2 regions of the Vibrio sp. QJM3NY_35 genome follow, and region 2 is predicted to be linked to the other one. Evidence: predicted binding sites of a transcription regulator. Region 2 holds the regulator's gene; the other holds the start of a gene.
The links. Region 2 encodes MetJ, which represses methionine synthesis genes. Its sites were predicted from a motif close to TTAGACNTNTANANGTCTAA; they were not measured.
Positions count from the first base shown of each region.

Region 1: metH (methionine synthase) is a predicted target of MetJ. The motif match lies at 3,585-3,604, and genes of this name have one in related genera.

Region 1 covers NZ_CM173507.1:337,759-346,277, reverse strand. The annotation lists gene metH (methionine synthase) at 1-3,536, opposite strand, end outside; gene AC3CH3_RS01670 (cation:proton antiporter) at 3,705-4,985, shown strand; tRNA gene AC3CH3_RS01665 (tRNA-Trp) at 5,696-5,772, opposite strand; tRNA gene AC3CH3_RS01660 (tRNA-Asp) at 5,832-5,908, opposite strand; rRNA gene rrf (5S ribosomal RNA) at 5,952-6,067, opposite strand; rRNA gene AC3CH3_RS01650 (23S ribosomal RNA) at 6,178-8,519, opposite strand, start outside.
Region 2 covers NZ_CM173507.1:3,121,205-3,129,723, reverse strand. The annotation lists gene priA (primosomal protein N') at 1-1,887, opposite strand, end outside; gene rpmE (50S ribosomal protein L31) at 2,231-2,449, shown strand; gene AC3CH3_RS14205 (malic enzyme-like NAD(P)-binding protein) at 2,783-4,072, shown strand; gene metJ (met regulon transcriptional regulator MetJ) at 4,239-4,559, opposite strand; gene AC3CH3_RS14195 (O-succinylhomoserine (thiol)-lyase) at 4,768-5,949, shown strand; gene AC3CH3_RS14190 (bifunctional aspartate kinase/homoserine dehydrogenase II) at 5,952-8,363, shown strand.

The DNA.
Region 1 (8,519 bases), 620 kb from region 2:
ACTGAAGCACCAGGCCACATCGCGTAGCTTGTCGTTAATGACATATCGATTGCCTTTTCAACATCCATCAGCTCCCACAACGTGCCTTTCTCTGTATGCTCAGGGCAAGCAGGATAACCTGGAGCTGGGCGAATACCTTGGTATTTCTCTCGAATCAAATCGTCGTTAGACAAATCCTCATCTGGTGAGTAGCCCCAAATGTCCTTTCTCACTTCTTTATGCAAGTATTCAGCGAACGCTTCAGCCAATCGGTCAGCAACCGCCTGAATCATAATTGCGTTGTAGTCATCGCCTTTCGCTTTGTATTCATCAGCCAGCTCGCGCTCACCAATACCACCCGTCACCGCAAAGCCACCAATCCAGTCCGCTTTACCGCTTTCTTTTGGCGCAATGTAATCTGATAGGCAATAGTTAAAGCCTTTTGGTTTCTCTGTTTGTTGACGAAGGTTGTGTAGAACTTTTCGAACTTCGGTACGAGATTCATCGGTATACACCTCAATATCATCACCAACACTGTTCGCTGGGAACATGGCACACATACCACGCGCTTCAAGCAACTTCTCTTTCTCTACGCGATCCAGTAAATCATTGGCATCTTTGAATAAACGTTTTGCCTCTTCACCCACTTCTTCATGGTCCAAAATAGCTGGGTACTTACCAACCAATGACCATGTCATAAAGAATGGGGTCCAATCGATATACTGACGCAGAGTAGCTACATCGAAATCATTGAAGATGTGAACTCCCGGTTTAGCGGGTGCCGGTGGCGTATACGCATCCCAATCGATTGCGACTTTATTGGCACGAGCTCTCTCTAATGTGACCGGCTTGGTACGAGGCTTCTTACGATTGTGCTGATCTCGAACGCGATCGTAATCGATATCAAGCTTCTCAACGAAAGCGGGTTTCAATTCATCAGAAAGTAGTGAAGTACAAACACCTACAGCTCGCGAGGCATTGTTTACGTATACAACAGGCTCTGAATAATTTTGTTCAATCTTAACTGCTGTGTGAGCTTTAGATGTGGTTGCACCGCCAATCAGAAGAGGCAGCTTGAAACCCTGTCTCTCCATCTCTTTAGCAACATGTACCATTTCATCAAGAGACGGTGTAATCAGTCCAGACAGGCCAATAATGTCGACATTCTCTTCTTTGGCTACCTTGAGAATCTTCTCACAAGAAACCATTACGCCTAAATCGATAATCTCGTAGTTATTACACTGTAAAACCACACCAACGATATTTTTACCGATATCGTGAACATCGCCTTTAACGGTCGCTAACAAAATCTTACCGTTAGTTGCGCCCACTTCTTTGGATGCATTGATGAATGGTTCTAAGTGGGCAACCGCTTGTTTCATCACACGCGCAGACTTTACAACCTGTGGTAAGAACATCTTACCTTCACCAAATAGGTCACCAACAACGTTCATGCCGTCCATGAGAGGACCTTCAATCACTTCAATAGGACGAGAGGCATTAACACGAGCTTCTTCGGTATCTTCAACAATAAAGTCGGTGATACCTTTTACCAAAGAGTGCTCCAAACGCTTCTCTACAGGCCAAGTCCGCCACTCTAATGCAGATTTATCTTCAACCTTACCAACAGCGCGCTCTAGGTATTCGGTCGCCATATCCAGCAATCGTTCAGTCGAATCATCACGACGGTTTAGTACGACATCTTCAACAGCATCACGCAGATCTTCTGGAACATTATCGTAAATTTCCAACTGACCAGCGTTTACAATGCCCATATCCATACCGTTTTTAAAACAGTGATACAGGAATACCGCGTGAATAGCCTCGCGGACGTAGTTATTACCGCGGAATGAGAATGAAACATTCGACACGCCACCAGAGATCATCGCATACGGGAGATCGCGTTTGATGTCCCCTACTGCTTCAATGAAATCGACCGCATAGTTGTTATGCTCATCGATACCCGTCGCCACTGCGAAAATGTTCGGGTCAAAAATAATATCTTCTGGCGGGAAACCGACTTCATCAACAAGAATGTTGTAGGCATTAGTACAGATCTCGACTTTACGCTCTCGAGTATCAGCCTGCCCGGCTTCATCAAACGCCATCACGATGACAGCAGCACCATAACGACGAACTAATTTGGCTTGCTCAACAAACTTCTCTTTGCCTTCTTTTAGAGAGATTGAGTTAACGATGCCTTTGCCTTGAATACACTTTAGGCCAGCTTCGATAACTTCCCACTTAGAAGAATCGACCATAACAGGTACTTTCGAGATTTCAGGTTCTGAAGCACATAGATTCAGGAATTTAACCATACACGCCTCAGCGTCTAGCATCCCTTCATCCATGTTGATATCGATGATCTGAGCGCCGTTCTCGACTTGCTCTCGAGCTACACTCAACGCTTCGTCGTAGAGCTCTTCTTTGATAAGGCGCTTAAAGCGTGCAGAGCCGGTAACATTGGTACGTTCACCCACATTCACGAACAAAGATTCTTTAGCTATCGTCAGTGGCTCTAGTCCCGAAAGACGACAAGAAACTGGTAAGTCTGGCAATTGACGCGGCGTTACACCTTCAACGGCCTCAGCCATTTGACGGATATGCTCTGGAGTAGTACCACAACACCCACCAATTAGGTTCAAGAAGCCACTTTCAGCCCACTCTTTAACATGTTCAGCCATATCCTCAGGAGAAAGGTCATACTCACCAAATGCATTAGGCAAACCCGCATTAGGGTGAGCAGAAACATTGCACTCAGAGATACGAGACATCTCACCGACATACTCACGCAGTTCATCAGGGCCCAATGCACAGTTCAATCCAAATGAGATTGGTTTTACATGACGAAGGGCGTTGTAGAATGCTTCTGTCGTCTGTCCTGAAAGGGTACGACCTGATGCATCAGTGATGGTACCGGAAATCATCACTGGCAGACTGATACCTACTTCTTCGAAAACAGATTCAACCGCAAAAGCACACGCTTTTGCGTTTAACGTATCGAAGATAGTTTCAATAAGTATTAAGTCTGAACCGCCCTTAATGAGCGCACGCGTCGATTCAGAATAAGCTTCAACCAGTTCGTCAAAGCTAACATTACGGTAACCTGGATCGTTTACATCAGGGGATATGGAACAAGTTCGGTTGGTTGGACCTAATACACCCGCAACGAAGCGAGGCTTGTCTGGGGTCTTTGCGGTCCATTCATCAGCCGCTTCACGAGCAAGCTTGGCAGCTGCAAAGTTAATCTCTTCACTAAGGCTTTCCATATCATAGTCGGCCATAGCGATGGTTGTAGCGTTAAAGGTATTGGTTTCGAGGATGTCTGCCCCAGCTTCCAAATACTCCATATGGATATCTTTGATAAGCTTAGGCTGTGTAAGAACTAAAAGGTCATTGTTGCCCTTCAAGTCACTGTGCCAATCAGCAAAGCGTTCACCACGATAGTCTTGCTCTTCCAATTTATAATCCTGAATCATGGTGCCCATGCCACCATCAATCAGTAAAATTCGTTGCTTCAACAGAGCGTCAATCTTTTGCCTTACATTACTTCCCACGGTACAACCTCATTCCTTTAATTATCCCTCCATCCTATCACACATTAAAAAGGAGTCTAGACGTCTAAAAAAGGAAATTGATTACTGAGTCATGACAAAAAATGTTTGCTATTTGAGCATGAGACAACGAAAATTCATATTCATACTTTGTTACATATTGGAATCCCAATGTCGGTCTATTACACCTTATGCTTCTTGTCCGCTGCAGCCATGCTTATTGCTTTCGTTAATACCAAAATTGGTAAAATGCAGACAACCATCGCCATCACAGCTGGCTCAATGATGTTATCTCTATTGATTATCATTGCGGGACAAAACAATTGGTTCCAACTGGCTGACATCGCCTCAGAAACCGTTGCCAGTATCAACTTTGAAGATTTCCTACTAAAGGGAATATTGGGCTTCTTACTCTTTGCCGGTGGTTTGGGGATTAAATTACCAAACCTAAAAGACCAGAAATGGGAAATAACAGTACTCGCGTTAGGTGCTACGCTGTTTTCAACCTTCTTTATCGGTTTTGTGCTGTACGGGTTCTGTCAGTTCATCGGTATTCAATTTGATCTGATTTACTGCCTACTCTTTGGCTCGCTAATCTCTCCAACCGACCCAATCGCCGTATTAGCCATCGTAAAGAAACTCGATGCTCCGAGACGAATCTCTACTCAAGTCGAGGGAGAATCTCTATTCAACGATGGTTTTGGCTTAGTGATCTTCGTAACCCTATTTACTATCGCATTCGGCACAGAAGCGCCGACTGTCGGCAGTGTGACCATGCTATTCGTCCAAGAGGCGATTGGCGGCATCGTCTACGGTTTTGTTTTGGGTCTTGTATTCCATTACCTCATCAGCAACACCGATGACCACTCTATGGAGTTGCTATTAACCATCGGCATCCCAACTGCTGGTTATGCGTTTGCTGAAGTTCTGCATGTATCAGGACCATTAGCCATGGTTGTCTCAGGTATCATGATTGGTAACTGGACTCGCTTTATCGGATTCTCGAAAGAGAGTGAAGATCACCTAGATCATTTCTGGGAATTGATAGATGAATTCTTAAACGGCGTATTATTCCTATTAATTGGTATGTCGATGCTGTTATTCAAATTCCACCAAGAAGACTGGATCTTAATGGCGTTCGCAGTCCCTCTAGTATTGAGTGCACGCTACTTAAGTGTTTTCTTGTCTTACATCGGATTTAAGCGCTTTAGAACTTACAACCCTTGGTCGATTAAGATTCTAACTTGGGGTGGTTTACGCGGTGGCTTAGCACTAGCCATGGCACTTTCAATCCCTTCAGGTATCTGGGTGATTGAAGACAAGGCAATCGATGTTAAAGAGATAATCCTTGTCATGACATACGCCGTTGTTGTGTTCTCTATTCTAGTTCAAGGCTCAACAATCACTCCTATGATAGAGAAAGCAAAACAAGCAGAGAAAGAGCTAGATTAACACCTAGATAGATCAACCAAGGCCGCCTACTTTAGGTGGCCTTTTTTATACCTAATGAAAGTCAGATTCGCCGATTTCCTCACTGAAGATCTAGCAGAAAGGTATGCGGTGAACATAGAGCCTATATCGATATTTGATACCGCTAGTATTTGAGTAATCGAAAGCGTTAATGTGTGGGGGAGAAGCACTAAATTTGGCCAGAACTCTTTCAGAAGGTTAAGTAATACAGAGAACTCGTTCTTCTGCACACTCGCTAGTCTACCCAATAACCCGCTCTCAAATTATATAAGCTTCAATCGAAAGGCTTCACCTTTCACCTGGAAACAAAAATAACAGGACTCAACTTCTCGCTAGAATAGCGTTAGTTATTAACAGGAGTACGGAGCTAGATGAGTGGTGAACAGAAAGCTTTAGCTTTGAACTAAGTCATTAAATACAGCAAGGCTGCACTAAATCAGTGTTCGATAGAGATAGCTAAAGGAACACTTGGTACTTCTAGTGATACTTGTAAAAATGATAGGAATAAAAAGCGCTAGCATTTCTGCCGAGACGTGCAGCCTAGATTCTTAAATATGGTAGGGCTGGAATGAGCAGGTACTCCGGAGGTTCGAGCACGCAGATGAGCTAGGAGCGCCTAGTTATCCCAACATTGCTTCGTAGAAACAACAGATGCAAAAAAGGCTCTAGCATTTCTGCTAGAGCCTTAAATATGGCAGGGGTGGAGAGATTCGAACTCCCAACACGCGGATTTGGAATCCGCTGCTCTGCCAATTGGAGCTACACCCCTAAAACTTTCATTACTTCAGATTCGAAAAAACCTCGCACTAGGCGAGGTTATCGAATAAGTGGCGGAGTGGACGGGACTCGAACCCGCGACCCCCGGCGTGACAGGCCGGTATTCTAACCAACTGAACTACCACTCCGCAGTGGAATACTTGTCGTCGCTGACAAGTGTTCAAATTTAAAGCCTGGCGATGTCCTACTCTCACATGGGGAAGCCCCACACTACCATCGGCGCTATTGTGTTTCACTTCTGAGTTCGGCATGGAATCAGGTGGGTCCACAATGCTATGGTCGCCAAGCAAATTTTAAAATTCGGAAAGCTGCTTCTCTATTTAATAGAGCTTTAAAAGTTTCTCTTCAAACTCATTCAAGGTCTGTCTTTGAGTCCACAAAACCCCTTGGGTGTTGTATGGTTAAGCCTCACGGGCAATTAGTACAGGTTAGCTCAATGCCTCGCAGCACTTACACACCCTGCCTATCAACGTCGTAGTCTACGACAACCCTTTAGGACGCTTATAGCGCCAGGGAAAACTCATCTCAAGGCTCGCTTCCCGCTTAGATGCTTTCAGCGGTTATCGATTCCGAACTTAGCTACCGGGCAATGCCATTGGCATGACAACCCGAACACCAGAGGTTCGTCCACTCCGGTCCTCTCGTACTAGGAGCAGCCCCTTTCAATTTTCCAACGCCCACGGCAGATAGGGACCGAACTGTCTCACGACGTTCTAAACCCAGCTCGCGTACCACTTTAAATGGCGAACAGCCATACCCTTGGGACCGACTTCAGCCCCAGGATGTGATGAGCCGACATCGAGGTGCCAAACACCGCCGTCGATATGAACTCTTGGGCGGTATCAGCCTGTTATCCCCGGAGTACCTTTTATCCGTTGAGCGATGGCCCTTCCATTCAGAACCACCGGATCACTATGACCTGCTTTCGCACCTGCTCGAATTGTCATTCTCGCAGTCAAGCGGGCTTATGCCATTGCACTAACCACACGATGTCCAACCGTGTTTAGCCCACCTTCGTGCTCCTCCGTTACTCTTTGGGAGGAGACCGCCCCAGTCAAACTACCCACCAGGCACTGTCCGTAATCCCGATTCAGGGACCAACGTTAGAACATCAAAACTACAAGGGTGGTATTTCAAGGACGACTCCACCACATCTAGCGACGCGGTTTCATAGTCTCCCACCTATCCTACACATGTAGGTTCAATGTTCAGTGCCAAGCTGTAGTAAAGGTTCACGGGGTCTTTCCGTCTAGCCGCGGGTACACTGCATCTTCACAGCGATTTCAATTTCACTGAGTCTCGGGTGGAGACAGCGTGGCCATCATTACGCCATTCGTGCAGGTCGGAACTTACCCGACAAGGAATTTCGCTACCTTAGGACCGTTATAGTTACGGCCGCCGTTTACCGGGGCTTCGATCAAGAGCTTCGACCGAAGTCTAACCCCATCAATTAACCTTCCGGCACCGGGCAGGCGTCACACCGTATACGTCATCTTACGATTTTGCACAGTGCTGTGTTTTTAATAAACAGTTGCAGCCACCTGGTATCTGCGACTCTCGTCTGCTCCATCCGCAAGGGACTTCACTGATAAGAGCGTACCTTCTCCCGAAGTTACGGTACCATTTTGCCTAGTTCCTTCACCCGAGTTCTCTCAAGCGCCTTGGTATTCTCTACCCGACCACCTGTGTCGGTTTGGGGTACGATTCCTTACAATCTGAAGCTTAGAGGCTTTTCCTGGAAGCATGGCATCAATGACTTCACTACCGTAGTAGCTCGACATCGTATCTCAGCGTTAGTAGCGGTCCGGATTTACCTAAACCACCCGCCTACGTACTTGAACCTGGACAACCGTCGCCAGGCCCACCTAGCCTTCTCCGTCCCCCCATCGCAATTGTAAGAAGTACGGGAATATTAACCCGTTTCCCATCGACTACGCCTTTCGGCCTCGCCTTAGGAGTCGACTTACCCTGCCCCGATTAACGTTGGACAGGAACCCTTGGTCTTCCGGCGAGGGAGTTTTTCACTCCCTTTATCGTTACTCATGTCAGCATTCGCACTTCTGATACCTCCAGCAGCCCTTACAGACCACCTTCAACGGCTTACAGAACGCTCCCCTACCCCACATACCCTAAGGTACGTAGCCGCAGCTTCGGTGTATAGCTTAGCCCCGTTACATCTTCCGCGCAGGCCGACTCGACCAGTGAGCTATTACGCTTTCTTTAAATGATGGCTGCTTCTAAGCCAACATCCTGGCTGTCTGAGCCTTCCCACATCGTTTCCCACTTAGCTATACTTTGGGACCTTAGCTGGCGGTCTGGGTTGTTTCCCTCTCCACGACGGACGTTAGCACCCGCCGTGTGTCTCCCGGATAGTACTTACTGGTATTCGGAGTTTGCAAAGGGTTGGTAAGTCGGGATGACCCCCTAGCCTTAACAGTGCTCTACCCCCAGTAGTATTCGTCCGAGGCGCTACCTAAATAGCTTTCGGGGAGAACCAGCTATCTCCAGGTTTGATTGGCCTTTCACCCCTAGCCACAAGTCATCCGCTAATTTTTCAACATTAGTCGGTTCGGTCCTCCAGTTGATGTTACTCAACCTTCAACCTGCCCATGGCTAGATCACCTGGTTTCGGGTCTAATCCTAGCAACTGTACGCCCAGTTAAGACTCGGTTTCCCTACGGCTCCCCTAAACGGTTAACCTTGCTACTAAAATTAAGTCGCTGACCCATTATACAAAAG
Region 2 (8,519 bases):
CATTGCCTGCTTACGTTCTGCCAGCGCCGTCTGAGCAAAATGGTTGTAGTCTTTGTGTAGCAAGGCTTGCAGCAACCCATGTTCTGGGTGGTGGGTTTGTAAGATCACCTCACCGGGTTTGCTTGATCGTCCTGCGCGTCCCGCTACTTGGATGAATAGCTGGGCAAGACGTTCAGACGCACGGAAGTCACTACTATATAAAGAGCCATCCACATCCAATAACGCCACAAGTGTCACGTCAGGGAAATGGTGACCCTTAGCAAGCATCTGCGTGCCGATAAGAATTTGGAATTCACCCTTACGAATCGACTCGAGCGCGCTTTCTAAGCTGCCTTTACGGCGGGTGCTGTCGCGGTCAATACGAATGGTTTTGTATTCCGGGAATAGTTGACCAAGTTGAGCTTCTAACTGCTCGGTCCCGACACCCACTGTCACTAAGTTTGCAGATCCACAGCCTTGGCAATTGTGCACGATATGCTGCTGAGAACCACAGTGGTGGCAGCGCATCTCATTGCTGTATTGGTGATAGGTGTAGTAAGCATCGCAACGTTTACATTCGGCTGTCCAACCACAATCGTGACACATTAATGCCGGAGAAAACCCTCGACGATTGAGGAACAGCATCACTTGGTTGCCAGCTTTGAGGTGTCTTTGCATCTCTGCAATTAACGACGCAGACAAACCACTTTCTAGATATTCACCTTTAACATCCAACACCTTATTGGTGGTCGGCAGTGCGACACCCGCACGTGAAGTCAGGGTGAGATAACTGTATTTGCCGATCTGAGCGTTGTGCAGCGTCTCAAAGGCTGGAGTCGCCGAGCCTAACACAACCGGGATCTGCGCTTTATGAGCACGCATGATCGCCACATCACGAGCGTGGTAGCGCAGGCTGTCTTGCTGTTTATAAGAAGCATCGTGCTCTTCGTCGACAATGATAATGCCTAGATCAGCAAACGGCGTGAACAGAGCTGAACGGGTACCAATCACGATGCCCGCTATTTTATCGCGTGCCGATAACCAAGCATTCAGTCGCTCAGAATCGTTTAAACCCGAGTGGATAACCTCAACAGGCACATTAAAGCGTCGCTTAAAGCGGTTAATCGTTTGAGGGGTGAGGCCAATCTCAGGCACGAGTACTAACGCTTGTTTACCTTGATCGAGAATCGGTTTAATCATATTCAGGTAAACCTCGGTCTTACCTGAGCCAGTGACGCCTTCTAACAGGAAACAACCAAAGTCGGTTTGGCTATTTACGGTCGCAATCGCGATGGCTTGTTCAGCATTGAGCTTAGGTTTGTCTTGGTCGTTTTCAAGATCGACTGGCCACGGCTGACGCTTCGGCTTTTTCTCTACCGATTCAATCCAGCCTTTCTCTTCTAGTGTCTTGAGTACGGCGCTGCCAACTTCTTCATCAATGAACTCTTGATGGGGAACGGGGCCTTGCTCAAGCATATGCATCACTTTGGCTTGCTTGACCGCGCGACCAAAACCTTGCATTAACTGATCTTTGCCTGATGGCGTTAACTGCCACTCAACCAGCGTCGCGAAGTCGGCGGCTTTGCCTTTTCTTAGAGCGCTCGGAAGGGCGTTAGCAAAGGTTTCGCCAAGGGGGTACTGATAAAACTGACTGCACCACATTAACAGTGAATAGACAGATTCCGGCCAAACAGGCTGATTGTCTAATAAGGCTTTAATGGGTTTGAGCTTGTCTAGCTCGAATTCAGATTCGTTAACCAGAGCCGTGACAATGCCGGTTAAGGTTTGTCGTCCAAAAGGCACAGAGACTCGTCCACCAATAATCGGAAATAGGTGGCTTGGAATCTTGTAATCGAACTGCTTGTCGAGTGGAACAGGCAGTGCCACGCGGGCAATCATTGGACGCATAAAGGGACGGCTTTATCTGAGTTGACGAGAGCGAACAGTCTAAAGGATAAGGCGGTTAAATTCGAGGAGCAGTTTGAATGAGAGAGGGCAAGCTAACGCATGGAGGCAGCTTCATCCCCAAATTTCAATCAACGCTTCTGCTTAAAAAGGAAATAAAGACACAATTGGTGAAAAATGTATCAAATCAGTTGATCCTGCCTTATAGATTCATTACTATACTGCGCCTTAAAGGTATGGCTTCGTCACTCTTTTGTGCGAATGCGGTGTCTTTATTTCTTTTTTAAACTACGTGTGGTGTGCGGCTTAGAATCGTATAGCGACACGGCCTACTTGAGGTTATCCCATGAAAGCTGGAATCCACCCAGAATACAAAGCAGTTACTGCTACTTGTTCTTGCGGCAACACATTTGAGTTCAACTCAACGCTAGCAAAAGAATCAATCCACCTAGACGTATGTGACAAATGTCACCCGTTCTACACTGGTAAGCAACGTATCGTAGATACTGGCGGCCGTGTTGATCGCTTCAACAAGCGTTTCGGTGCTCTTTCTAGCAAGAAGTAATTCTCGCTATTTAGACATAAAAAGGACACTTCGGTGTCCTTTTTTGTTGCCTGCAATTTGTAAAATTACTGACTTCCATTCAAGTATCCATCTCACCTAACGATAAGTTGCCTCTTTATTCTATTGCAGGGCAGTTCCTTGCTTATCATTCACCACTAAAATTCCGCACGAAAGTTCAACAAGCGATAGTAATTTCAACTGCTCACTGGTCTTATTAGTAGTGAAATCTCGTTTTTTAATGAGACAGAGGCTTCAACCACCTAGGAACTTTGAAGTACATCCATTAACATGAACAAGATCCCCCAAATAATAATATCCTAGGAACCTACACCTATGTCTGAAGACAGCAGCCAAGCTCAATCCTCTCAAGAATTATCACCTCAAGAACAATTCCGTCAGCAAGCTCTTGATTATCATGAGTTCCCGATTCCAGGCAAAATTGCCGTAGAACTGACGAAGCCTGCAAACTCTACAGAAGACCTAGCACTTGCATACAGCCCAGGCGTGGCTGAGCCTGTTCGCGAGATCGCACAGAACGTTGATAACGTCTATAAGTACACAGGTAAAGGCAACATGGTTGCTGTTATCTCTAACGGTACAGCGATTCTTGGCCTAGGTAACCTTGGTCCTATTGCTTCTAAACCAGTAATGGAAGGTAAAGCGCTCCTGTTTAAGCGTTTTGCTGGTTTAGATTCTATCGATATTGAAGTGAAACACCGCACAATCGATGAGTTCGTTGATACGGTTGCGAATATCGCAGATACATTCGGCGGTATTAACCTAGAAGACATCAAAGCACCAGACTGTTTTGAGATTGAACGTCGCCTGATTGAACGTTGTGATGTGCCGGTATTCCACGATGACCAACACGGTACAGCGATTGTAACGGCAGCGGGTATGCTGAACGCGATCGAGCTTCAAGGTAAGAAACTTGAAGAGTGTAAGATCGTTTGTTTAGGTGCTGGCGCAGCGGCGGTTGCTTGTATGGAACTACTGATTAAGTGTGGCGCTCAGCGTGAAAAAATCTACATGCTTGACCGTAAAGGTGTGATTCACACTCGTCGTGATGACCTAAATGAATACAAAGAGCTGTTCGCAAATAACACTGACAAGCGAACGCTTGAAGATGTTATCGAAGGCGCTGACCTATTCTTGGGTGTATCGGGTCCTAACCTACTGCCTGCTGAAGCACTAACGTTGATGGCTGATAAGCCTGTTGTGTTTGCATGTTCAAACCCAGATCCAGAGATCAAGCCTGAGCTTGCACACGAAGTTCGTTCTGACCTAATCATGGGTACAGGCCGCAGTGATTACCCTAACCAAGTAAACAACGTACTTTGTTTCCCATTCATTTTCCGTGGTGCACTAGACGTGCGTGCGAGCGAAATCAATGATGAAATGAAGCTAGCAGCGGTTAAAGCGATTCGTGAACTGGCGAAAGAAGAAGTTCCAGCTGAAGTACTAGCAGCTGCGGGCGAGACTGCACTGGAGTTCGGTAAGGGTTACATCATTCCTAAGCCAATGGACCCACGTCTACTTCCTCGCGTAGCACGAGCAGTTGCGGAAGCGGCTGTTGAATCTGGCGTAGCTCGTATCGAGATGCCTGCTAACTATATGGCTTAATAGCTGTTGCTCTATTGAGCCAAAAAGAATAATAAAAAACCGACTCATCTGGAGTCGGTTTTTTTATGTCTATCATTCACCGCGCAATCATAAAAAGCTATGCGCGATGTGATAAATAAGGTTCAGCTAGAGCGAATCAATAATGAAGGCAGTGACTGAGTTGTTTTTATTCTTCGTCAAACGCTTCGAACTCGATACCCATCTCTGTCATCAGCTTTTTCACTTCAGCAGGAATATCGTCTGGGCGGTCTTTACGAAGGTCTTCATCCGTTGGTAGTGGTTGGCCTGTGTACGCATGTAGAAAGGCTTCGCACAGTAGCTCACTGTTTGTTGCATGGCGTAGGTTATTAATCTGGCGGCGAGTACGCTCGTCAGTAAGAACCTTTAACACTTTTAGAGGGATAGAAACTGTAATTTTCTTTACTTGTTCGCTTTTCTTTCCATGCTCAGCATATGGGCTTATGTATTCACCATTCCAGTCGGCCATTGCGTACCTTCATCACTTTAGTTGTTAGAATAAATTAATAGTGGTGATTTTAGCGGGATTTACTGCCATAAGCAAAGACATATAGACGTCTAGAAGTGTTGACGTCTCACGTTTATGAAAGTAAAGTGAATAACATATATCTAACACAGCCGCAAAATGCCGACAAGCAGCTGTGATTCTCAGACGCAAAACTTGTAAGGAAGCACCTATGAGCAGCCGGAAGCCAGCAACAATCGCAGTACGTACTGGTATCGAGTCAGACACGCAATACCATGCCGTTGTCCCACCCATTTATCTTTCGACTAACTATGGGTTTCCCGCTTTTGGTGAAGTGCCAAAGTACGATTACACCCGTTCTGGTAACCCAAACCGCGGTTTATTAGAGACGGCACTGTTTGAGCTTGAATCAGGCAAAGGCGCGGTTGTGACTAACTGCGGTACTTCGGCGCTTAACTTATGGGTTTCGGCTTTCTTAGGCGGCGATGATCTTATTATTGCACCGCACGACTGCTACGGCGGTACGTACCGTCTGTTTAACACTCGCTCGCTAAAAGGTGACTTCAAAGTTCTGTTCGTTGATCAATCGGATCAAGCCGCGCTGGATGCGGCGATCGCGCTTAAGCCAAAGTTGATCTTAATCGAAACACCATCGAATCCACTGGTTCGTGTGGTTGATATTGCAGAAACTTGCCGTAAAGCGAAAGAGGTTGGTGCTCTGGTTGCTGTCGACAACACGTTTTTGACTCCTGTGTTCCAAAAGCCTTTAGAACTGGGTGCGGATTTTGTTATCCACTCAACCACTAAGTACATCAACGGACACTCGGACGTTATTGGTGGCGTTGTCGTCACGAAAACGGAAGAGCACGCTGAAGAGCTAGCATGGTGGGGCAACTGTATTGGTGCGACCGGCACACCATTTGATAGCTACATGACTCTACGTGGTATTCGTACGCTAGGTGCGCGTATGCGAGTTCACGAAGAAAGCTCACGTGAAATTCTGGCATCTCTGCAGCAACAAGATTTAGTAGGCACTATTTACCACCCAAGTCTTCCTGAACACCCAGGTCATGATATTGCGAAGAAACAGCAGTCTGGCTTTGGTTCAATGCTCAGCTTTGAGTTTTCGGGCTCATTCGAGGCGCTTAAATACTTTGTTGATAAGTTAGAGCTGTTTTCTTTGGCAGAATCATTGGGCGGCGTTGAAAGCCTGATTTGTCACCCTGCGTCTATGACTCACCGCGCGATGGGCGAAGAAGCATTAGCAGAAGCGGGTGTTTCTCAGCAACTACTGCGTCTATCTGTTGGCCTTGAAGATGCAGAAGACCTAATCGATGACCTCAAGCAAGCGTTTGAAAAGACACAGCGCTTTATCGCTGAAGGGGAGGGTTAATAATGGCAACCTTTCGCCAGCTACATAAATTTGGTGGCAGCAGTTTAGCGAATCCTGAATGTTACCAACGCGTGGTCAACATTCTTAGAGAATACTCATCAGCATCTGATTTGGTGGTGGTATCGGCAGCAGGCAAAACAACCAACCGTTTAATTGAATTTGTTGAAGCGCTCGACAAAGATGGTCGTATTGCCCATGAATGCCTACAAGCACTTCGTCAGTTCCAACTCGATCTGATTGAAGCACTGCTTGAGGGTGAATCAGCCGCACAACTTACTGCAACCATTCAACAAGAATTTACCGCTTTGGGTGAGCTAACGGCTCCCTTGAGCGAAGCACAAAAAGCAAAAGTGCTTGGACACGGTGAGGTTTGGTCTTCACGTCTACTCGCGGCTTTGTTGTGCCAACATGATTTACAAGCCGTTGCTCAAGATGCGCGTGCTTTTTTACGTGCAGAAGTGGGCGCTCAGCCTGAAGTCGACCGCGCACGTTCTTACCCTCTGATTAAAGAAGCTCTGGCGCAGCATGCACATTGCCGCGTGGTGATTACGGGCTTTATGGCTCAGAACTGCGAGGGTGAAACCGTACTGCTTGGTCGCAACGGTTCGGATTACTCAGCGACCGTGATTGGTGCTTTGGCTGAAGTTGAACGCGTGACGATTTGGAGTGATGTGGCGGGCGTTTACAGCGCTGACCCTCGTCTGGTTTCAGATGCGTGTCTATTGCCTCTACTTCGCCTTGATGAAGCCAGCGAATTGGCTCGTCTTGCCGCTCCAGTGCTTCACAGCCGAACACTACAGCCTGTGGCTCAAAGTGCTATGGATTTAAGCTTACGCTGCAGCTATCAGCCAGAAGCGGGCTCTACACAGATCGAGCGTGTATTGGCATCGGGTCGTGGCGCAAAAATTATTACCTCTTTGGATGAAGTGCTTATCGTGCAACTGACCTTTGGTCACGGCCATGATTTCGACCGTCTAGAGAGTGAAGTGCTTGAAGGGCTTAAGCGTGCTCAACTTGAGCCGCTTGCTTATGAGCTTGAACCGGATCAACACTGTTTGCGTCTTGCCTACACAGAAGAGATCGCTGGTGGTGCATTAGAATATCTCCAAGACCATGCGATTGAAGCTGAGATTAAGCTAAAAGAAGGTTTCTCTCTGATTGCTGCAGTGGGTGCGGGTGTGACTAAGAACCCGAACCATTGCTACGGTTTCTACCAGCAGCTTAAGAGCTCTCCGGTTGAGTTCATCTCAGAAGCGAACTCAGGCTTAAGCTTGGTGGCTGTGATTCGTAAGAGTGAAACATCAAGTCTAGTGAAAGGCATTCATTCTCAACTGTTCCAAGCGCAGAAGCGTGTTGCGATTGCCTTGTGTGGTAAGGGCAATATTGGTTCAAGCTGGTTAAGCCTGTTTGCTGAGCAAAAAGCGGAACTTGAAAAGCGCCGTGGAATGAACTTTGAATTGGTTGCCGTGGTTGATAGCCAAACCTATTGGTTCGACGATCAAGGCATTGATGCGACTTCGGTAGGTAAGCGCTTTGACGACGAAGCGATTGCTAACAATGGTAACGACTGGTTAGAGCGTTTGGGCTCTATTCAAGGTTATGACGAAGCAGTGGTTCTGGATGTGACTGCGAGCCCAGTGCTTGCAGCAAAGTATCTGCAAATCGCACAACAAGGTATTCACCTAATCTCGGCGAACAAGGTGGCAGGTTCTGCATCGAGCGAGTATTACCATCAAGTACAAGATGCTTTCGCTAAGATCAGCCGTCATTGGTTGTACAACGCGACAGTGGGTGCTGGATTGCCGATTAACCACACGGTACGTGACCTACGTGAAAGTGGCGATGACATCATTGCGTTGTCTGGCATTTTCTCGGGCACGTTGTCTTGGTTGTTCCAACAGTTTGATGGCACCGTGCCGTTCAGCGAGTTGGTTGACTTAGCATGGCAACAAGGCCTTACGGAACCTGACCCTCGTGCTGACCTAGATGGCTCAGACGTGATGCGTAAGCTGGTGATTCTGGCGCGTGAATCTGGTTTGGATATCGAACCTGAAAACGTAAAAGTGGAATCGCTCGTACCTGCAGAGCTGCAAGAGCTATCTGTGGATGACTTCTTCGACAAAGCTTCTGTACTGAGCGAAGAGCTGGCTGAGCGTTTAGAGAAAGCGCACTCTCAACAGAAAGTTCTGCGTTACGTAGCGCGTTTGGAGAAGAACGGTAAGGCAACCGTAGGCGTTGAAGCACTGTCTAAAGAACATGCTCTGGCGAACTTGTTGCCTTGCGACAACATCTTTGCGATTGAGAGCAAATGGTACAAAGATAATCCATTGGTTATCCGTGGCCCAGGTGCAGGACGTGAAGTCACAGCTGGTGCAATTCAATCTGACCTAAACAGAATGTCTAGCCTGTTCTGATACTCAGATCGGTTGGTTTAGTGTCTAAATAGCATACTATTCACTAAGATAAATAAGGCTGAAAGCACGATGTGTTTTTCAGCCTTTTTTCTACATTATTTCTGCTTTGCGACCCATCTAACGACTTGAGTTTTACTCACGATCTACTTGAGAAAA